DNA from 2 places in the Paenibacillus puldeungensis genome. Region 2 is predicted to be linked to the other one. Evidence: riboswitches for the same ligand, from Rfam matches in the RefSeq annotation. Region 2 holds a riboswitch; the other holds the start of a gene.
The links. A riboswitch is a leader RNA that binds a small molecule or an ion and turns the genes downstream of it on or off. The one in region 2 is predicted to bind cyclic di-AMP.
Positions count from the first base shown of each region.

Region 1: another riboswitch for cyclic di-AMP. It lies ahead of ACFQ3W_RS24060 (C40 family peptidase); the one in region 2 lies ahead of ACFQ3W_RS19055 (APC family permease).

Region 1 is NZ_JBHTLM010000029.1:14,296-25,706, forward strand. Features, by position in the region: gene tadA (tRNA adenosine(34) deaminase TadA) at 1-351, opposite strand, end outside; gene ACFQ3W_RS24015 (ATP-binding protein) at 716-2,611, shown strand; gene rluF (23S rRNA pseudouridine(2604) synthase RluF) at 2,654-3,358, shown strand; gene motB (flagellar motor protein MotB) at 3,438-4,244, opposite strand; gene motA (flagellar motor stator protein MotA) at 4,228-5,031, opposite strand; gene ACFQ3W_RS24035 (hypothetical protein) at 5,225-5,518, shown strand; gene ACFQ3W_RS24040 (4a-hydroxytetrahydrobiopterin dehydratase) at 5,770-6,069, shown strand; gene ACFQ3W_RS24045 (c-type cytochrome) at 6,149-6,511, opposite strand; gene ACFQ3W_RS24050 (GNAT family N-acetyltransferase) at 6,683-7,171, opposite strand; gene ACFQ3W_RS24055 (C40 family peptidase) at 7,437-7,919, opposite strand; cyclic di-AMP (ydaO/yuaA leader) riboswitch at 7,924-8,064, opposite strand; gene ACFQ3W_RS24060 (C40 family peptidase) at 8,313-8,804, opposite strand; cyclic di-AMP (ydaO/yuaA leader) riboswitch at 8,809-8,946, opposite strand; gene ACFQ3W_RS24065 (hypothetical protein) at 9,168-9,998, opposite strand; gene ACFQ3W_RS24070 (M1 family metallopeptidase) at 10,047-11,411, opposite strand, start outside.
Region 2 is NZ_JBHTLM010000016.1:30,291-41,701, reverse strand. Features, by position in the region: gene ACFQ3W_RS19080 (AraC family transcriptional regulator) at 1-59, opposite strand, end outside; gene ACFQ3W_RS19075 (MATE family efflux transporter) at 419-1,801, shown strand; gene ACFQ3W_RS19070 (SDR family oxidoreductase) at 1,861-2,622, opposite strand; gene ACFQ3W_RS19065 (TetR/AcrR family transcriptional regulator) at 2,799-3,419, shown strand; gene ACFQ3W_RS19060 (SOS response-associated peptidase) at 3,421-4,092, opposite strand; cyclic di-AMP (ydaO/yuaA leader) riboswitch at 4,338-4,525, shown strand; gene ACFQ3W_RS19055 (APC family permease) at 4,659-6,485, shown strand; partial or broken gene ACFQ3W_RS19050 (nitronate monooxygenase) at 6,661-6,822, shown strand; gene ACFQ3W_RS19045 (DUF2569 domain-containing protein) at 7,254-7,763, shown strand; gene ACFQ3W_RS19040 (response regulator transcription factor) at 7,927-8,619, shown strand; gene ACFQ3W_RS19035 (sensor histidine kinase) at 8,616-9,623, shown strand; gene ACFQ3W_RS19030 (ABC transporter ATP-binding protein) at 9,722-10,477, shown strand; gene ACFQ3W_RS19025 (FtsX-like permease family protein) at 10,474-11,411, shown strand, end outside.

The sequences.
Region 1 (11,411 bases), on a different contig from region 2:
GGGATCAGGCGCACCATAAATGACATGTGGGACACGGCATTGCACGATCGCACCTGCGCACATTGGACAAGGCTCCAGCGTAACGTAAAGCCGGCAATGCAGCAGTCTCCAGGCACCAATTGCCTTGCTTGCTTCGTGTATGGCTATCATTTCGGCGTGGGACGTTCCATCTCTTGAGCTTTCCCGCAGATTATGCCCCCGGCCGACAATTTCATCTCCGCGAACGATTACAGCGCCAATTGGAACCTCACCAATGGCTTCGGCTTTCCAGGCTTCCCTAATCGCTTCCTCCATCCAATGTTCATGTGGATAAGATGAGGGAGGGGGGATCAAAGTGGATGGTTGTGACATATGTAAAAATTCAGCTCCTTTTAAGCATATTCACAGGGTTTGTCCAACGAACAGGCATTCGTTGTTAACATGTTGTGGGTAACATTGTGTATAAGTGACTATTTATCCCCTGTTTTATACACATATTATACTCAAGGCTTGTTAATATGTTCATAACATGTGGATAACTAATCGATTTGTCCCCTTTGGGACATTGTTCTGCCATTGTGATCGTCTCCACGTAGGTATTTTTCCTTATTGTAGGGAAAGGTTATGGGAATTTCAACGTCTTTGCAAAACTTGTCGTAACAGGTATGATGAGAGTAGAATATGACGGATTGCCATATATATCCAATGTTCAGGCTTCCGAGGGTGAGGTGAAAGCTTGACAATAAAAACAAAACTTGCCTTGACTATAACCTGTTTGGCTTTAATTACAGTATCTTTGAATATCTCATTAAGTTATTTAACAACACGGGACAATCTGCGGAAAGACAGCGAAGCAAACATGTTGTTAACAGCAAAACACATCGCACTAACTGTAGAACAGAGTCGTTCTGTGTATAACTATGTCAAGTCTCCGCTTGGCAAAACTATGGATCACGGGGTAACCGAGGATATAATGGAGATGACCAGCCCGGAGAGAATTACTCGGGAATCTATGAGCACAAACAACAGCCTCCTTGAAATTACCGGGATTGATCCGCGAGATTTCGATACGAATAATATTCTATTCGGTTCTTACCGCTACAAAAATGATCCCATGGTGGAAGAGGCCTCACGGGAGGCGCTCCGAAAAGGAATCAGCCTACTTAAAGATACGAGAATCGGCGGACAGCGTGTGCTGGAAAGTTATGTCCCGATTATGTCTGATGCCGAGCATCCTTATGTCATTCGAATTATTTCCAGCTATAAGCCGATTTCATCGGCAATCTCCAAGCAGGTACTCAGCCAGTTTGCGGTGTCGTTCTTTCTAATGATTATCATGGGGGTTGCCAGCTACGTTGTAGCGGGAAGGCTTATTCACCCCATTCATAATATATTAGGCCATGTTAGTCAGCTAGCTTCAGGCCGGTTTGATACACGGCTGAGGGTTGACCGAAAGGACGAGTTTGGCCTGCTTGCGAACAAAATCAATGCTATGGCCGACAGCCTGGGCAGCTATACCGCAGAACTCAAATGCAAAAGCGAAGAGAATCGTTCGGTAAAGGAATACCTCGAATCAATCATTAATCAGACTGCAGATGCAATTCATATTACAGATATGGAAGGTAAGGTGCTTAAGGTCAATTCGGCCTTTGAGATACTTTACGGATGGAGCCGCAAAGAAATTGTTGGTACGAGCCTGGATTTTGTCCCTTCCTTTGCGGATGAGAACGGTCCGAAATGGCATCAAGAGGCGGAATTGCTCGGCAAGGCCGTCCCGGTACTGATTGAAACGCAGAGAATGCGCAAGGATGGCAGCAGGGTAGATGTTAGCATAAGTGTGTCGCCAATCTTTAACCAAGACGGTAAAATAACTGCACTGATCAGCATTTCCCGAGATATGACAGAGCACAATAGGGTTGAGGAGCTCTTGAGACGCTCGGAAAAGCTTACAACGGTTGGACAGCTGGCCGCCGGAGTCGCGCATGAAATTCGCAATCCGCTGACCACACTTCGGGGGTTCCTGCAGATGCAGCAAAGATCGCAAAAAGTCAACACCATGCACACGGATGTGATGCTGGCTGAACTTGACCGAATTAATCTGATTGTCAGCGAGTTTTTGATATTGGCCAAGCCACAAGCTGTACAATATCAAACCAAAGACATTCGCTTTACGTTAGGTGATGTGATCTCATTTCTGGATAGCGAGGCGCATTTGCGTAGCGTAGAATTTGCATTATTTTTCCCTGAAGCGCCGGTTTTGGTACACTGTGAAGAGAATCAATTGAAGCAAGTATTCATCAATATTCTGAAGAACGCGATGGAAGCTATGCCGAAAGGCGGCATTGTTACGCTCCGGCTGGAGACAGACCAAGTAGGTAAGCAAGCTATTTTGAGGATCGTCGACGAGGGAGAAGGTATAGCGAAGGAGCGGCTGCACAAGCTAGGCGAGCCTTTCTATACGAACAAAGAAAAGGGCACCGGTCTCGGCCTAATGGTCAGCCAGCGCATCATTGAGGGGCACCGGGGAACACTGGCTATCGAAAGCGAGTTGGGACTAGGGACAACCGTAACCATTAGGCTTCCCATTGGAAATCTAGCGGAAGCGGCAAAATCAGATCATATTGCAGGTTAAGCTTGTATGAACATAAACTGACGGGGTGACATTAGGTAAAATATGCGGATTAATAAATTTATTAGTGAAACAGGCTTTTGCTCTCGGCGGGAGGCGGACAAGCTCATTGAGTCCGGGAAGGTGACGATCAACGGAGTAACGGCTGTTCTCGGCAGTCAGGCTGAGCCAGGGGACGATGTGCGGGTTAGCGGAAGATCTATTGAGGGGAAACGCTCCGGGCACGTGTATATTGCTCTAAACAAGCCTGTTGGCATTACAAGTACAACGGAGCACCACGTTAAGGGGAATATTATCGACTTTATCGGACATGAAGAGCGTATTTTTCCGATCGGACGCTTAGATAAGGATTCCGAAGGATTAATTCTACTCACCAGCGACGGGGATATTGTGAATAAAATTCTACGTGCAGAGGGCAAACACGAGAAGGAATACATCGTTACCGTCGATCGACCGATTACACCGAGCTTTCTCAAGGCCATGAGCGAAGGTGTGAAAATATTAGGGGGGATGACCCTGCCGTGTAAGGTTAATCGAATCACGGACCGGGTGTTCCGGATCATTTTAACGGAAGGGAAAAACCGTCAAATCCGCAGAATGTGCAGTGCACTGGGATACGAGGTTCGGAAGCTTCAGCGGATCCGCATCATGAACATTCATTTAGGCAACCAAAGGGTTGGTACGTGGCGCGAGCTAACTGAGCCGGAGAAGAAAGAGCTTGGTGAGGCGCTGAACTACAAGCTGATCTAACAGTATATTGGCCATAGGCCTACTTAACAAAGGGACAAGCTCTCATGAGAGCTTGTCCCTTTGTATTTAAGCTTTCCTGTTAATGTGCCACGGTGACGCCAAGTTGCTGATCACTATCCACATATTTGCGGATGATAGAAACTTCAACCCGGCGGTTCTGCGCTCGGCCTTCGGCCGTATCGTTGCTGGCGACTGGATGATATTCCCCGTATCCGATGGCGCTGAATTTTTTCGGGTCAAGCTTTTCGTTAAGGAGTAATACCTTCATAAAATTAAGTGCCCGAACCGAGCTTAAATCCCAGTTGGATGGAAATTCATAGTTATCGATCGGCACGTTGTCCGTATGGCCGGATACGATCACTTCATAGTCCGGGAACTTCTGGAGCATCGTCGAAATCGCTTTGGCCAGCATCCGAGCGTCCGGTTTCACATCTGCCTCCGCGGAAGGGAATAGGGCTTTATCACTAATGGTGATCATGAGCTGAGACTGATTCAGTTTGGTTTCAAGATCGTCAGTTAACCCGTTGTTCTTGATGTAGGTATCCAGTTGTTTCTTGAGAGCCTCCAGATCCTCCTGCTCTTTCTTTGCCAGCTGGTTCTTCTTGGTGATGAGATCACTTGAGGCTGATTTAGTGGTTTTGCTTTCCGTGTTCGCGTCGCTTGTGCTCTTACTCATAGAACTTTGATCAAGGACACCGCTTCCGCCGGTGAGTACGCTATTGAACGCTTCAGCCATTTCTTGAAACTTCTGTACGTTGACGGTACTCATACCGAACAATACGATGAACATTGCGAGTAGCAGTGTCATCAAATCGGAATACGGCAGCAGCCAGCTCTCATCGGAATGCTCCTCGTGATCCTGGTGCTTTTTATTCTTTTTGCTCACCCTCACCCGCCCCCTTTTCTAGAATCTCCGCTCGTTCGGCAGGGGTTAAAAATACAGCCAGCTTTTGCTGGATGGCGATGGTGGAGACGCCGGATTGAATCGAGAGTAATCCCTCAACCATCATTAAACGAATCTCCATCTCTTTCTTGGAGAGTCGCTTCAGCTTATTGGAAATCGGGTGCCACAAAACATAACCTGTGAAAATACCGAAGATCGTTGCGATAAATGCTCCGGAAATAGCGTGGGACAACTTCGCAATATCGCTCATATCCGAGAGGGCCGCAATCAGACCAACAACCGCACCGAGAACACCGAGGGTAGGCGCGTACATCCCGGCTTGGGAGAAGATCAACGCTCCGACTTTATGACGTTCTTCTGTGGCTGCGATGTCTTCCGTCAGCACATCCTGGACAAACTCCTGGTCATTACCGTCGATAATCATCCGCATGCCGCCGCGAAGGAAATCATCGTCGATTTCCTCGACCTTGGCTTCGAGCGCAAGCAAGCCTTCGCGCCGGGTAATGGTCGCCCATTCCGTAAACAGCGTGATAAGCTCGGCCTTGGTGATCATCTTTTGCTTCACGAATGTCATCTTGAGCAATATAGGGAATTTCTTCAGCTCGGCCATCGGGAAGGCCATGAAGAGCGTAGCCGCGGTCCCGACGAATATAATGACAAAGGCCGCAGGGTTGGAGATCAGGCTGTGAATCGGCGCCCCTTTTAGAAACATCCCTAAAATGAGCGAGACTATTCCGAGAATAAGTCCAATAATTGTTGAAATTTCCATTATGCACCTCGTCCTTGAGATAGATTGAACCTTGCTTTGCCTATCCGCATCCTTGCGGAGAAGCGGCAACACTTCCTGCCTAAAAAACGATTTATCTACTTTATCGACAGATTTGCCTTTTTTTTTAAGTGGTTTTTTCCGGTATAATAGGATCAAAGCCTAGATGATGATGGCTGAAAGGGAGGAAACCGCAGTGGGCGTAAAGCATGGAAGAGATTATGAATTTATTTTGGCTGATTTGACAGAAGCGGTTGGCCGAATTTCCGATAGCTATCTATTTTTTGAGATGGATCCCCTGGAGTGGGAAGTACTGCAAAACAAGGACCGACTGGAGGTGCAGGAGGCACTTGCAGAGGATTTATTCTTTGCCTTAGGGACAGAGCCAATGATTGAGGTTGGCAGTGCTATGGTTATTTATGATCCGGAGGGACACCGTATCAATTTTCTGATCGGTGAGGAGGAGTTAACCTCCGTTACTTTAATATAATCTGCTTAGAACAGCTAGTCTTATTCTGATTTTGTTTGTACTCTTCTCCATGGTAAAATACTGAATATCGAGGGTCTTGATAAACGGGTGCGTTTCTGGCAGGCATGTCTGTAACCACCGTAGAAGCATGAAGGGATTAGCATAGGAATACAATAAAACGAGGACGTAGCCGGAAGATGAATCTTCATGTCCTAGTGCGCTAACGAATCCTTTATCATCAGTTTTTTTGAAGAGAACGGGGAGGAAGAATTATGCCGTTTACATCACAAGAAGTAGAAGCTCATTTGGAAAAGCTGGACGGTTGGGAGCTCGAGGAAGGCCGATGGATTGTCCGTAAGTATATGTTCTCCAATTATATGAAAGGGATTGCATTTGTCGATGAGGTGGCTGCAATCTCGGAGGCTTTCAACCACCATCCCTTTATTACGATTGATTATAAAACGGTAACGCTTCGGCTGACCTCTTGGGAAGACGGAGGAATTACAGCAGTAGATATAAAGGAAGCGCAGCAGTACAACGAAGCGTTTGAGAAAATGCGCGCTGCCGACTAACAAGCCAAGGAGTCATTCTTCAGTAAAAATGCCCACCGGGAACCTGTAAAGTTCTCGGCGGGCATTTTCTCTTATGTTGTTATTTCTTGTCTGCAAGCCACATAGCGACGTTAGCAATTTCTTCTTCCTTCAGCCGATCCTTGAAAGAAGGCATCGATCCGCCACTCTTGCCTTTGGTGATGATTCCGTACAGTTGCTCAGCCGACAGTTGAGAGCCGATCTTTTGGAGATTCGGGCCTATCGCTCCCTGCAACGCGTCGCCGTGGCACGAGATGCAGTTTGCTTTAACCGTGGCTTCCGCCCCTGCGGCATTCATCGTAATTTCAGGCAATGTCGGTTTAGCTTCTTGCTCGGCCTGTTCCCGGCTAGGTAAGGTGAACATTAATACGATGGCCAAAGCACACGCCGCAAAGAACAGTCCGCTCATGATCCATTTCTGCATTCCGATCGCCCCTCCTATGTAAGCTACGTTTTCCATTATAACGGAACATGCCGTCAGATCATAGCCTTTGTGTCAAAATAAGGAACGATTTTAGCCCATAATTCACAAAAATTGTATTAAAAATCATAGACGCTACGATAACGTTGCTATTAGCTTTTCTGGTTAGTCAAACTATTTTTGGTACACCATGCAGTAAAAAGGTTTAGAAATGCCTCCGGGAGTCATTTTCTCGTATAGATCAGTGATCATAAAACCTGCTTTTTGGTAAGCGCGGATCGCTCGTGTATTCCAGGTCAACACTTCGAGGTCTATTTCATTGTCAGGCGTTCGGTGCAGCGCTTCCTCGACGATAGCTTGCACAAAATCCTTACCCCACCCATAGCCACAAAGCTCAGGCTTCATCCCGATGCCAAGCCGGGTAACGCCCTCCAGAGGGAAATATTGAGCAAATCCGGCGAGAATATCATTCTCATCCACTACGGACACATATTGCTCCGATCTTATTACGGGATTGCCGAATTCTACGTCGAGCGCTTTCATTTGTTCCCACGGGAGCCAACTATAGATATCATAAGGAGAGTGATAGCGCCAGGTGCAAATTTCCGCGCCGTGGGATTCCTCCATGGGCACGATGTGAAACGTTAGAGTCGGTTTATTCATTTTTCTCCTCCTTTGACCAGTAGGAATACGATGATACAACCGCTGGTTTCCTTAACCTCACTGTAACGGGTATTACCCCTATTGTAAAGGTTTGGAAAGAGAGGACTAACAAGGATTTAGGTTAAATACCGTAAGTTTCCAGCAACCTTTCTAAGCCCTTCTGCGTTATATAGTCGGAGCTGATAAAAAAAGAAGCCACAAGCGATTCCAAAGGAGAATCACCTTGCGGCTTTCGGTTCATGAGTAGGTCCATTTATTCAAGAAATTACAGCTCCGATGCATAGACGGAATATCCGTATTTGCTCAGAACACGTTTAGCACCAGCGTAGCGTATCTTATAATATTTGCTATTTAGCTTATCGATTCGGATCCCTTTGGAGGCCGAGGCGTGTGCAAACTCTCCGTCTCCGACATAAATACCTACATGCGATATTTTTCCTTTGCCCTGCGTTTTAAAGAAGACGAGATCGCCTGCTTTCAGCTGGCTTTTGGATATTGTGGTTCCTTGCTTGAACTGGGCAGTCGATACGCGTGGGAGCTTGATCCCCATTTTACTAAACACATATCTGGTAAATCCGGAGCAATCAAATCCTGAAGTACTGGTTCCACCCCACTTGTAAGGCGTTCCATACACGGAATCGACGATACTGCTTAATGGTGTTGATGAAGCGTGCGCAGAACCGCTACCGGCTCCCATACTGAATAAAATAGCCAAACTCGTTACCGCTGCTGTCAAAGTCTTTCTCAAGATGTCAAACTCCTTCCAAGGCCTGCGAGGTTAGCTTAAGGGTTCGGTTGAAGGTTCCCTATGATCCCTCTGAAGCAAGATCAATTCACCCTGGTGTATGGTTCCCCCGTTCCCCGGGTGCGTAGGAATTCGGCAGTTTCGTGTAGTATGCACCCCAAAACGACGTCGCTAACACTAATTACAAAGTTGTTACTATTTACTCTGGTTATTTTACCAGGGTCGTCCAGAATTGACAAGGCAAAATAATATTTATGCAGAAAAAGGAAATTCTTGTCCTCGTTTCAAATATCGAAAAACCGGTTAACGTATTTTAAATAATAAAAAAATATAACGAAAAAACCCGCAGGGACGATTGTTGTAATCATCTCTACGGGCTTTATGTAGGTGTTACTTTTACTCTACGTTATCTTGATCTCCGCCGTCTGTAGCCACGTCTTCGTATTTGTCGGTACTCATAATTCTTTTAGCACCAACATAACGTTCAACGTAATACTTGTCACTGAGATTGCTGATCACTACGCCTTTCGAAGAAGAGGCATGTGCAAATTTACCATCGCCGACGAATACACCAACATGGGAAACGCCTTTGCCGGAAGTATTAAAGAATACCAGATCGCCAGCAATCAACTCATCTTTGGATACGGCAGTTCCCATTTTATATTGAGAGCCGGATTGGTGAGGAAGTTTAATACCGAGATGAGAAAATACATACTTCGTAAATCCAGAGCAGTCGAACCCGGATGTACTCGTTCCGCCGGAAACATAATCGGTACCAATTGCTGAGCTAACGACATTGTCCAATTTAGAATCCGCGAAAACGCTACCAGTTCCGATGGTGAAAAGCAAGGCAAAACTTACTGCAGCTACGGTTAAACGCTTTTTCAAGAAGTTATGCTCCTTCCAATGCCTACGAGGTTAGCTTAAGGATTCGGTTGAAGGTCCCCTATGATCCCTCTATTACGAGATCAATTCACCCAAAGTGGTTCCCCCGTTTCCCCCGGTGTAGGGAATTCGGCTCTGATTTCACACCTGAAATTAAGTATTCGACACCCAATGCTAAATTCCTGCTAAAGGTGACAAAATTAATTACAAAACTGTTACTGAATTTGTGTTGCTGTTATTGTAACAAAGCCAGGTATCTTTTGGCAATGGTTAATTTACAAGATTTTGAGACCAAAATATAACACAAGGCCCCCGCAAATTAGCGAAGGCCTTGTGTTTATTAGGATTGGAAATGATGAAAAAAAATTAACTATTTTGTGTCTTTGCTTGCCAAAGTTGATATTGAGAGGTTACTCGCCAAATTTTAAAGGTACTTCGAAAGAGAGGATAGGTCTGTTGAAGAATTAATGCGAGCATTCCGGTCCAGAACCATGAGGCCGCACCAAACAGCAGAAAGAGAAGAAGACCGAAGGCGCAAAGAAGGAGTGAAATTCCGATTCCCTCAAGAATATGCTTAAAACAGAGAATTAAAGAGTTCCAGATTCCGGATTTAAACAAATAGCCGAACTGGGCGAAAAGCAGGGACTGGCGGACTACCCAGCCATAAGTGAGCCACCCCAAAATGTATGCAAGGGCAATGAGCCATGGAGTGGCACTGCTGTTAGTGCTCAGAATTTTTGGCCAAAGGGACGTTAATCCAGGTACTACCCAAAGGGCCGGTAACAAAATCAAGACGAGCTCGATCAAGTAGAACAGTGAAACAGGTTTCCACCATTTTTTCATCCCTTGGAAGAGGGGAAGGCCGTTCGCCCGGCTCTCCGCAGGAACAAGCCCGTAGAGAATCCCGGCCTGGAAAAGAGGGGTTAGCAGCAGGCGAAGTATAGCCATCCCAATCAAAAGCCCGAGGTAAAGACGAATTTCCGGGCTGCTACTCAAATTAATCTCCCCCTCTAATAAGAACAGAATCCGGCTGAGCCCCGTTGGGGGAGGGTCTGGGTATCTTTGCAGCAGTGCTGTTACGGCGGTATCGACAAGTCGGTAAAGGAACAGTCCCCAAAGGAGCTGGTACAAGAACAGTATGATGACAGAGGGAAATTGGCTTTTTACCAAGCCCAAACCTTGACGAATATAGGTCATTTTTTTTCCTGCCCTCCTAAAAAGATTGAGCTTGCATTGAAAAGCAGATCACCATAGGAGCGTCCCGAGTAGAGCTTCAAGCAGCTTGGAGACACTCATATTGGAACGGGAACGGGTCGGCTCAGGGATCTCGGCTTTTAAGTAGTTGTTGATGTGTTTATTTTCAACGACGAGCGTATAGTTGGGATCGATCTGTACCCAAGCTACAGGTTCCTTGTACTTCAGCTTCAGCTCTACGCGGTCGTTCTCCCCGTTCCACTGCTTACGGACGCTATGCCCATCCTTGAAGGTAATGAGCAGCGGAACCTTAGGGTGAGTAGCCCCTTTACGCGAGATGATGACTTTCGATTCATAGATTTGCCCGCCCTCTTGTTGGCGAATAGGGGACACCTTGATAGCATCAACAGAGAAATCGGCCATCTTACCATCGTAGACGTATTGCGAGAAATAGGACTTCCAGCTGCGCCCCGTCGCCTGCTCGACGACACGCTGGAAATCGGACGTCGTAGGGTGCTTGAACCGATATCTGCCGCTGTAAGCAGAAAGAATCCTGTTCATTGTACTGCTTCCAACTTGCCGCTCGATATCGAGAAGAATCAATTTGCCGCGGTAATAGACGTTTTTAGCATAGTTATCCTGGCTATATTTCCAGGCATTCTGGGTCAGCGGAGCCGGCGAGGAGATCAGGGCCGCCTGGATTGGCAGATTCGGGGCTAATCCGAACTCCTGCTCCATCAACTTATCTTCAGCGTAGGAGGTGAAAGCTTCGTCCAGCCATGCCTCTTCAAATTCGTTGCTTGCGATCATTCCGTAAAAGAATTGATGCCCGATTTCGTGAATGACCGTTCGCTCTAACTCGTCGTAGCCGGGGGAGTCACTGTTTGCGCCAAAGGCGGTCACGAGCGTCGGATATTCCATGCCCCCAGCTCCGTTCCCCGCAGCAGGCGGGACAACGACGGATAGCGTAGAGTATGGGTAGCGGCCGTACCATTTGCTGAAGTTGGACAGCGCAACCTTGGCAGCGTAGAAATAACGTTCCTTTAGATCCTTATGGGCGGGGTCCAAATATAGCTTGATACGTACGCCCGGAACCTCTGGAGAGGAGAACGGCTCTTCCGCGTAGATAAAGTCAGGCGAAGCAGACCAAGCAAAATCATGAACATCGTCGGCGTAATACTGTACCGTTTTGCGTCCGTCCTTGACTGCAGCTTTTTTCGTCTGAAAACCGGTGGCGGCCACGATGTATGTATCCGGCACATTGATCCTCACGTTGTATATGCCAAAATCGGAATAAAACTCGGAGTTCCCGTGATATTGGTGCAAGTTCCAGCCCTCCGTCGTTCTTCCACGCGTTCCCACAGGCTCATAGACGCTGATCTTCGGAAACCACTGCCCTGCCATTACAAAATCCCC
Region 2 (11,411 bases):
GTCGTATGACGCTTGATCACGTCAGCCAAATCACTCTGCCGGCTACTTAGTTCAGCCATAGGCTCCTCCTTATTACGATAATCTTTGTTCAATTATAGGGCTTCTGCGTTCAAGATGTTAGTGGTAGTAAGAGGATTAGGCAATGATTTAAGACAATCGGGATAACGGTTTTTTTATGGTTTGTCTCATAATGATCTTATGTTCTTAGGCAATAACGACAGCTTTGATGAAGCAAAACAAGCTTCGTAATTTAGTCTGAAAGCTAGGATGATCCAATGGAATATGTAAAGCTTGGTCACAGGAAGATTTGGTTGTAAAGTTAGCTGAATTGCCGGAAATGGAGGTTGCCGCAGTTTAGGAGTAAACAAACCTGAATAAGGTTAATGACACGAAATAGCACCTTAAGGAATGTGGTTATATGGAGCAGATAGAAGTTAGAGAGATAGGTATAGGGAGAGCAGGGAAAAGCAGCTATTTATTTTCAAACCGGGATTTGTTCAAGCTGTTTCTTCCGTTGATGGTTGAGCAACTGCTGGAATTTTTGGTCGGACTGGCCGCATCCATTATGGTGGCATATGTTGGGGAGGCTGCGGTGTCCGGGGTTTCCCTCGTGGATTTTATCATGGCGCTGCTGATTAATTTATTTGCTGCGCTGGCTACAGGCGGTGCGGTCATTGCCGGACAATATATGGGAAAGAAGCAAATGAAAGAGGCCCGCGAAGCGGCTAATCAGATGGTATGGTTTGTTGGCGCAATCTCCATCGTAGTTATGATAATCGTATATTTAGTAAAGCCGTTTATTTTGTATTCTCTGTTTGGGCAAATTTCCGATGAAGTACGAGGTCATGCCAATACCTATTTAATGATTGTCACGGCATCCGTACCGTTTTTAGCCCTTTACAATGTCGGAGCAGCTATTTTCCGTACGATGGGAAATTCGAAGGTGTCCATGAAGGTAGCTTTACATGTGAACGGGATTAATGTAGCCGGAAATGCCCTGTTACTTTACGGGCTTCACTTCGGTACCGAAGGGGTAGCCATACCGACCTTGATTTCCCGGATCATTGGTGCAGTTGTAATCATCCTACTCGCCATGAACCATAAACATCCGCTGTATATTGAGAAAAGTATAAAAATAAAATTTCAGTGGTCGATGATCAAGAGAATCTTGAATATCGGAGTACCGTACGGAATAGAGAACAGTCTGTTCCAAATTGGTAGAATTCTTGTGCTGAGTCTGGTCTCCACTTTTGGGACGGCGGCTATAGCTGCCAATGCCGTAGGCGGCACAATTGTCTTGTTCCAAGTTCTGCCCGGAATAGCGATTAACCTTGGACTTACTGCGGTCATAGCCAGATGCGTCGGTTCAGGCGATTACGAACAGGCAAAATATTATAATAGGAAAATATTGATTATCGTATATATCTCGCAGATAGTGATGAACGCGATAGTTTTGGCGTTGCTTCCGGTCATTTTGCATTTATATGGCTTGTCTGAAATTACGGCATCCCTTACGACGAAAATCGTGTTGTGGCACGGGATATGTGCCAGCTTTATTTGGCCGCTAGCCTATACTTTGCCCGTCACTTTCCGGGCTTCCGGCGATGCCCGGTATCCCATGGTGATCGGTATTACGACCATGTTCGTTTGCCGGATCGTCATGGCTTATTTGCTAGGTGATTACTTCCATATGGAAGTGTTTGGTACGTGGGTAGCCATGTTCATAGACTGGATCGCGCGAGCGGTATTTTTTATATATCGGTATTTCAGCAAAAAATGGATGCAATTTCGAGCCATATAGAAAGGGCGAAACACAGGGATTTACCTTGCGTTTCGCCTTTTTTCACAGCACAGAAGTCCTTATCGAGCCGTCCAACCGCCGTCCGCTTTAACAACATCACCATTGATGAAGCTTGAATCATCCGATCCCAGGAAAAGAGCGACCCGTGCGATCTCCATAGGATCAGCTAATGGCCCTTGGCCTACATCGCCGATTGCTGCCATACCGAGTGGATGCGGGGCAGTGATGGAGGATTGAATATTCGTCTTAACTCCTCCCGGTGCAATAGCGTTGCAGCGGATATTGCCGCCTTCACGACCGTAGGTGGATGCAATATTTTTCGTCAAGCCGACTAAACCATGCTTCGCCGCAACATATGCAGCGCCGCCTCTGGCACCAAACAGGCCGCCGACGGAAGCATTGTTAATGATGACGCCACCATGAGGCTGGTCTTTCATAATGTTAATGGCTGCGCGGCATGCCATGAACGGTCCCTTGAGATTAATATCCTGAAGTCGATCCCAGTGCTCATCCGTTACATCTCCGACAGGTGTAAAGTTGTCCATGATGCCAGCGTTGTTTACGAGAATATCAAGTGAACCGTAGGAAGTGACAGCGGTTTCAATCATACTCTCGACCTCAGCCCGTTTTGCCACGTTAACAATGACACCGGTCCCTTCACCGCCCGCATTTTTGATTTCTGCTACAACGTCGTTAACAGCGGATGGATTGATATCGGCTACTACGACTTTTGCGCCTTCCTGTGCATATAAAATTGCGATGGCCTTTCCCATGCCGGACCCTGCTCCTGTCACTACAGCTACTTTTCCTTGAAGTTTCATAGTTAAAACCCCCTATTATTAAACCTAAGATATTTGAATTTGAAGCAATTTTATATTATATAGTAGTAAGCACATTCTTCAATTTACATCGCGTGGCGCAATGTTCACGAATGAACGAAACGCCCGTACAACGTCTAAAAAAGCGGTGACAATATACATTAGGGAGAGGAATGTTCATGGGTGCTAAGAAGGTCAATCAAGGAGTCATTCGAACGAAAAAAGCGCTGAAAGAAGCCCTGATCGCGATCCTTAACGAGAAGGCATTGCGGGAAATAACGATTACCGAAGTCGTTACAAGAGCGGGATATACGAGGGGAACTTTTTATAAACACTATCAATACAAAGAGGATCTCCTGGATGAAATACTTCAGGAAACGGTGGATGGCTTCAAGAAAGCGTTCGAGGAGCCTTATGAAGGAAAAAGAGACCATCACGATATGCGCCGTTTATCCGATTCATCGTTAAAAATCTTTCAATATGTCTCCGAACATTCGGCGGCATTCAGTTTATTTTTGAAAGAAAAGGCCCTAGGTTTTCAGGAGAAACTGGGGGAAACCCTGCAGGAAGTTTTCCATCATGATTATGAGCTGCTGTTTCCGGAAATTCCGTCCCATATCAATCGGGAGATTCTAATCAACCAGAACGTTTTCGCTCTTATGGGAGTGATCACTTATTGGGTTCAAACCGGGTATAGATACTCCGACAAATACATGACGGAACAAGTGCTGGAGATCGCCAGGTTGACCTATCGACCGGACATTCCTAGCTGTCTTGGGTTAAAGGCCGAAATCCGATAGCTTATTTTATTTCCTCTATTAACTCTCTTGAATCGTTTCTTACATTTCCTACAGCCGATGATACGGGGTAGGCTCTCATTTTCGTAGCATCGTAGGGTTTAAGTAAACTCTTCAAGAAATGAACATCGGTATTATCTCGATTAAGCCACATCGCCTCATCATCTGGGCGAAGAATAGCGGGCATCCGGTTATGAATACCTGCCATCAGCGAATTAGGTTCGGTTGTGATGATTGTGCAGGTGGCTAATTTATTACCATTCGGGTCGCTCCATATGTCGTAGAGTCCGGCAAAGGAAAAAATACTCCCATCTTGCATCATGATCCGATAGGGCTGCTTACGCTCTACTTCCTGTTTCCATTCGTAAAAACCATCGGCTGGGATGATGCAGCGGCGCGATGCGAGCAGTTGACGGAAGGACGGCTTGTCCGCCAACGATTCCGCACGGGCATTGATCATTTTGCTACCCATGCTCTGATCCTTGGCCCACTCTGGTACAAGCCCCCAGCGAAGCTCACCTAACCGCTGGCCCATTTTGCCGGATATAACCGCAAGTACGTTCTGCATCGGAGCCACGTTATATCTTGGTTTATAGTTGATGATTTTTGAATCTTCAATGATGTAACGTAGGATTAATTCATTGATCGGCAGCGTGATCGTAAAGCGTCCGCACATATCAAAATCCCCCTTTTTGGTGATTTGCATATATTTTATACCGTAGATCCTCTCCATTCCAATTTTATTTTTTTCAGAAAATAGCACTAACCATGCAAGAAACCTCGATTCAAGGAGCAATAAGTAAATGTAAACGGTTTATGAGCGCTTAATGAATCATTTTTATCTTCCATCTCACCTACATTGCCTTTACAAACCTTAACCTGGAACGTATGATTTTATTTGCTTCTTGAAAAAATTCATAAAATTCATAATCGCTGAATTTCCGTAAGGAAAACGGGGGAACCGTATATGGAACCGGCCTAGGTTTGGGCTTGGGACTTATTTGGGGTTAATCTTGAAAAGGCGTCTGTAAATGGCACCGTGATCAAGTAGGGCGACTCTTGCCGTCCGCATCCGACAGCTAACCTCGTAAGCGTTGGTCAGGAGTGGGTTTACAACTTGTGAAATTAGGCACAGGGATACCCTGTGTTTTTTTGTGCCTAAATTTGGACTGAAGGCATTAAAATGTTTTGAAATGCTAAAGGGGAAACTAACTAAAAATAAGGATATTGGCGGTGGAATTTGTGTTTTCCTATATAAAAAGATTTCTTATCGGACGACCTTTAAAGTCGACGGAGCTTGGGGAGCAGAAGCTTACTAAAGTTAAAGCATTGGCAATTTTATCTTCGGATGCCCTGTCTTCAGTAGCATATGGACCAGAGCAGATTTTGCTGGTACTGATGACCATTGGCGCAATAGCCTATTGGTACTCAATCCCTATTGCCATCGGAGTATTAATTTTGTTGGCGGCTCTGATTTTGTCTTATCGTCAGATCATTTTTGCCTATCCACATGGCGGGGGAGCTTATGTCGTATCCAAGGAAAACCTTGGGGTACTTCCAGGTTTAATTGCAGGCGGTTCCTTGCTCGTGGACTATATTCTCACGGTAGCTGTAAGTGTATCGGCTGGAACGGACGCCATCACTTCTGCCTTTCCAAGTCTACATCCTTACAATGTCATCATTGCTGTAGCTTTTGTCGTGCTCATCACCACGCTCAATTTGCGAGGGGTTACGGAATCGGCTTCGGTTTTTGCCTTGCCCGTCTATTTGTTCATACTCGCCCTGTTTATTCTAATCGGTGTGGGGGCTTACAACATACTGACCGGACACGTCTCGCCAAGCCTTCATACATCAATCGGCACCCCGGTTGCTGGGATTAGTCTGTTCTTGTTATTGCGTGCCTTTGCATCCGGATGTACCGCTTTGACGGGGGTTGAGGCCATTTCGAATGCCATTCCTAATTTTAAAGAGCCTTCTCCTCGTAACGCAGCGAAAACGCTGATGGCCATGGGTACCATTTTGGCTTTGCTTTTCTCGGGCATAGTAATTCTTGCCTATTACTACGGAGTTGGACATCGTGAAGAAGTGACGGTGCTTTCTCAAATTGCCGAGCAAACTTTCGGACGAAACTTCATGTACTTCTTTATTCAGGGAACGACAGCCTTGATCCTTATTCTTGCCGCCAACACGGGCTATTCTGCTTTCCCGCTGCTCGCGGTTAATCTGGCCAAAGATAAGTTTGTCCCAAGAATGTTCACGGTGCGTGGTGATCGACTCGGATATTCCAATGGAATCATTTTTCTCGGACTTTTTTCGATTATATTGATCATTGTGTTTAAAGGACAGACCGAAATGCTGATACCGTTGTATGCCATTGGGGTGTTCATTCCGTTTACGTTATCCCAGACCGGCATGATGGTCAAATGGATTAAAGAAAAGCCAGAGGGCTGGGTTCACAAGCTCCTGATCAATACGACCGGTGCCTTGATCAGTTTGTTAGTCAGTGTCATGTTCTTCATCACCAAGTTTAGCAGCGTATGGCCGGTTCTCGTGTTCTTACCCATCATTATTTACTTTTTCCACCGAATTCATAAGCATTACGAGGCGATTGCCGAACAGCTGAGAGTATCGAATTCTGTACCAGCTATACCGATTGAGGGGAATGTCATTATCGTTCCTGTTGCGGGTATTACGCATGTGGTGGAAAATTCGCTCAATTATGCGAAGTCATTGTCGCCTCATCAGATTATTGCTGTGCATATTCCTTTTGAAAGAGAAGACGAAGCGATTTTTGAACAAAAGTGGGGGAATTGGCAGCCGGGTATTAGATTGGTGACGCTGTATTCTCCATATCGGAGCATCGTACAGCCACTGCTTAAATTCGTTGATATTGTGCAGAACAAGGCGAATGAATCCAACTACCAGGTTACGGTCATTATTCCTCAGTTTATACCGAAAAAAGGCTGGCACAATATCCTGCATAACCAGTCCAGCCTCTTGATCCGGGCTCACTTGCTCTACCGCAAAAACGTTATTGTGGCAACAGTGCCTTATCATTTAAGTAAATAATAGTCGGGATCCAGACCGCTCAATAAGGCGGCAAAATGTACATGGGAGTCGTGTTCAAACACGGCTCCTTAACATTTTTATCAAGGCGCATGATATAATGAAATACATAACTCAATTTACTATATATTCCATAACGCTGGTATCAACGATTCTTTTTCTTGGGGGAAATGAAGTTATGGCGATTCATCTAAGCACTGAGGTATGTCGAAATTTTAATATTCGGTACCCTATCTTTTTAGCAGGTATGGCCGGCATACCGAATATGCCCTCCCTCGTAGCAGCGGTGTCCAATGCTGGCGGCTTTGGAACCCTAGGAGTTGCTTATATGACGCCTGAATCCGGGATACTGCTTCTAAGCTGAATAATCCGGAGTACATGTCGCTATGGGCGGGACAAGGCACTAGAATGCTAACAGCGAATCAGAAGGCTGAGGATATTATCATGGAAGTAATGCAGCAAGCTAGGGCGATATTGGAGTAAGGTTACGGCGTTTGCTCTAACGAATCCAATAAGCGCTATTTGGAGGAAAAACGGGGTTTTGAAAATCTAACGAACCTGAGACACGCTATTTGACCGTTTTCACGCTATTTGGCTGCAAATTATGTGAAATAGCGTTATCTGAGTTCGTTAGCACCGCCAGAAAAGCATTTTGAGCAAAATAACGCTTATACGGTTCGTTAAACGCCTCTCCGACGCCCCCGCGGACGCCTTGCTGATGCCCCGCAGAAAAGACAGGCCAATTATTTAATAACAAAGGAAGTGTGTTAATTGGAGACGGAAGTCAAGAAAAAGAATATCGATTATCGAACATTGGATGTTTCGGGTTTAGGAGGATGGTTAATCCTCGTGCAGATCAGTCTATACGCGTCGATTCTCTCTTTAATCATTCAGTTGTTTGCATATTTATCGCCTGATTATATTTCAGAAACATGGAATGTATTAACCTCAGAAGAATCGATGTTTTATCATCCATTATGGGGGCCTACGCTTATTTTCGAAGTGGTTTGCAACTCCTTGCTGCTCCTGTTTAGTCTATACATACTGATAATGCTTTACAGAAAGAAATCAGCATTGCCACGTCTCATGATTGTATTATTAAGTGTCAGCTTGCTGGCTGAAATCATAGATACGCTGCTTCTATTTCAAATTCCTCTTGCTAGAGAAGCGGGGAGTGGAACAGCTGCCATGAGGAACCTAGTCAAATCGTTAATTTCATGCGCCATTTGGATTCCTTATTTTTTGAAGTCGGATAGAGTGAAGAGTACATTTATTAAGTGAATCTATAGGGCGAAAATGCAATGTTAGATCCTGGGCTACGGTGCTTCGTGCATTACTAAGTGAGTAACTGTTTATATAGCACATCCACCTATTTTCTTATACACTGGGAAGGTGTACCGCAACAAGCAAATTACCCAATACATAAAGTGTGGTGACTTTTCCCTTGTTTAAAATCATGCTGATCGAAGACGATATGACCTTGTTTGATGAAGTGAAGGTCCGGTTGCTCCAGTGGTCTTATGATGTGTACGGAGTACAGGATTTCAGCAGAGTGCTTCAGGAGTTTACAGAAATTAGGCCAGATTTGGTCGTAATCGATATACAATTGCCCAAATACGACGGCTTTCATTGGTGCAGAATGATTCGCTCCCACTCCAATGTGCCGATTATCTTCCTGTCGTCGCGTGATCACCCGAGTGATATGATCATGTCGATGCAACTAGGAGCGGACGATTTTGTGCAGAAGCCGTTCCACTTTGACGTGCTGATCGCCAAGATTCAGGCAACGCTCCGCCGGGTTTACAATTACAACACGGAGCGGGTGGAGCTTAGAACATGGCGCGAGGCGACCGTCGAGTATGTGAAGAATACCGTTGCGAACGACAGCGGAACGATTGAACTCACAAAAAATGAAATGTTTATCCTGAAAATGCTCATTGAACGGAAAAATCAAATTGTGAGCAGGGAGGAGCTGATGAAGAGTCTGTGGGACAACGAGCACTTCGTCAGCGACAACACTTTGACGGTCAACGTCAACCGGCTCCGTAAAAAGCTGGAAAACATCGGCCTCGGTTCTTATATTGAAACCAAGGTCGGACAAGGCTATATGGCTACGGAAGAGGCTAACGCCATATGATCTACAAATTTTTGAGAGAACGCCTAAGCTGGATTTTGTTCTTTGTAGTTCTTCAGCTCCTGGTTTTGTTTACCGCCTACATCGATAATTCGATTCCGTTCGGTGCACTTTTATATATCGTGTTCTTGTCGACGCTTCTTTTTGCGGCGTTCCTGTTTGTTCGGTACCAAAAGGAAACGAGGTTTTACAAGAGCCTGCTTTCCTGGGACGATACCTATGATCTCGCTTCCATAGCAAGCGCGGGAAGCCCGTTTGAAGAGATTGTGATGGACATGCTGAACACGCAAACGGGAAGGTACAAGCGGGAATCCTCCCTGCATTTGGCCCGGATTGAAGAGGAAAAAGACGACCTGATGTCTTGGATTCACGAGGTGAAGACACCGCTGACGACGATGCAGCTCATGATCGATCGGCTGGGCGATGAAACGCTGAAGTCACAGCTTATGTACGAATGGCTCCGGATTCATTTGCTGCTGGATCAGCAGCTGCATCAAAGGCGGATTCCGTATATTGAAAATGACTTGTTTATCGAGATGACTGAGCTTGAGCCTATCGTGAACAAGGAGATCAAAGCGCTCAGATCCTGGTGTATACACAAAGGCATTGGCTTTGAGGTCAACCTCCCTATCAAAGAGGTGCTCACGGACGCGAAATGGCTCGGTTTCATTCTCAGGCAGCTGCTGACGAACGCCGTAAAATACAGCAGTGCGTCCGATATTATGATCGAAAGCGGCGAAAGGAACGGGCAGGCGTGGCTTAGCGTTCAGGACTTTGGAAGGGGGATTGATCCGAAGGATTTGTCCCGGATTTTTGACAAAGGCTTTACGTCTACGACGCTACATAAGGATTCTGCCGCTACCGGCATGGGTCTCTACTTGACTAAAAAGGTGGCCGATTCCTTGTCCATATGCATTGAGGTGGAATCCAAGCCCAGCGTGGGTACAACCTTCACGTTAATTTTTCCGAAAAGCAATGATTTCGTCCGCATTACGGGAAGCATGTGACAACATTGTCACATGCTTCTTATGTTTGTTCGGCGAATCGAAGGAAAAGGCGCGCCGCCTCGTTTATGATAGGAGCATAACCTAAAGGAGTGAGAAAATTGGCTATACTCGAAGCTAGTCAAATTCATAAAAGCTATGGCAACAAATTCAATAGACAGGAAGTGCTCAAAGGGATCGACCTTCGGGTGGAAAAAGGCGAATTCGTCAGTATTATGGGCGCCTCCGGCTCCGGGAAAACGACGCTGCTGAACGTACTCTCCTCGATCGATAAAGTCAGCTTGGGCAGCATTAAGATCGAAGGCAAAGAATTTACCGGTCTGAAGGAGAAGGAACTCGCTGAATTCCGGAAGCACCATTTAGGCTTTATTTTTCAGGAATATAATCTGCTTGACACGCTGACGGTGAAGGAAAATGTCCTGCTGCCGCTCTCCATCAAAAAGGTTTCCAAGAAAGAAGCCAATCAGAAGTTTCAATTGGTGGCGATGGAGCTGGGTATCTTTGATATCAAAGATAAGTATCCGAATGAGATTTCCGGGGGACAAAAGCAGCGGACATCAGCCGCGCGTGCTTTCATACATGACCCCAGCATCATTTTTGCAGATGAGCCGACGGGGGCGCTGGATTCAAAATCGGCCTCCGATTTGCTGAACAAACTAAGTGAACTGAACCGGAAGATCTCGTCAACGATCATCATGGTAACGCATGATCCGGTGGCCGCCAGCTATTGCAGCAGAGTGGTTTTTATCAAGGACGGACAGATTTTCACGCAGCTCAATAAAGGCGAGGAAACCAGACAAGCCTTCTTTAACGACATCATGAAAACCCAAGGCGTGCTGGGTGGTGTCCAGGAATGAATATTAACTACCTGATCCTTCGCAATTTGAAGAAAAATATTAAAAACTACTACTTATACGTCTTTGCACTGATCTTCAGTGTCGCTTTATACTTTGCTTTTGTTACACTGCAGTATGATCCGGCGATGGATGAGATCAAGGGCTCGGTGAAAGGTGCGGCCGGTATGGCTACCGCTTCCGTACTGCTGGTAGTAATTGTTGCGATCTTCCTGCTGTACGCTAACAATATTTTTATTAAGCGGCGCAGTAAGGAAATCGGACTGTTTCAATTGATCGGCTTGACCAAAGGTAAGATTTTTCGGATTTTAAGCAGCGAAAATCTAATATTGTACTTTGGTTCGATGCTGGTCGGCATCTTCGTTGGTTTTTCCTGCTCACGGTTGCTTCTGATGATTCTGTTTAAAGTGATGGACGTGGATGCCCAGGCCTCTTTAAACTTTTCAACACGAGCTTTGCTTCAGACTGTGATCGTTTTTGCGGCGGTTTACTTGCTTATTATGCTGATGAACTACACGTTTATCAAGAGACAGACGATCCTGTCCCTATTCCGGGTGACCTCATCGACTGAGAATAAAATCCGGAAGATGCCTGTCGTCGAAATTGTTATGGGTCTGTTCGGGATCGTTCTCATCCTGTTCGGCTATTATTTGTCCACCAAGCTGTTCGGGGGGCAATTTGTAAAGACCGAGGAGCTTTTTCTCGTGATGTCTATGATTCTAGGGTCGGTTATTCTCGGAACCTATCTGTTCTATAAAGGCTCAGTCAGCTTGATTTTTAATGCGATTCGCAAAAGCAAAGGCGGTTATTTGTCGCTGAACGAGGTGCTTTCGCTGTCATCGATCATGTTTCGGATGAAATCGAACGCTCTGCTGTTAACGATCATTACCACCGTATCGGCGCTGGCGATCGGCTTGCTTTCCTTAAGCTACATTGC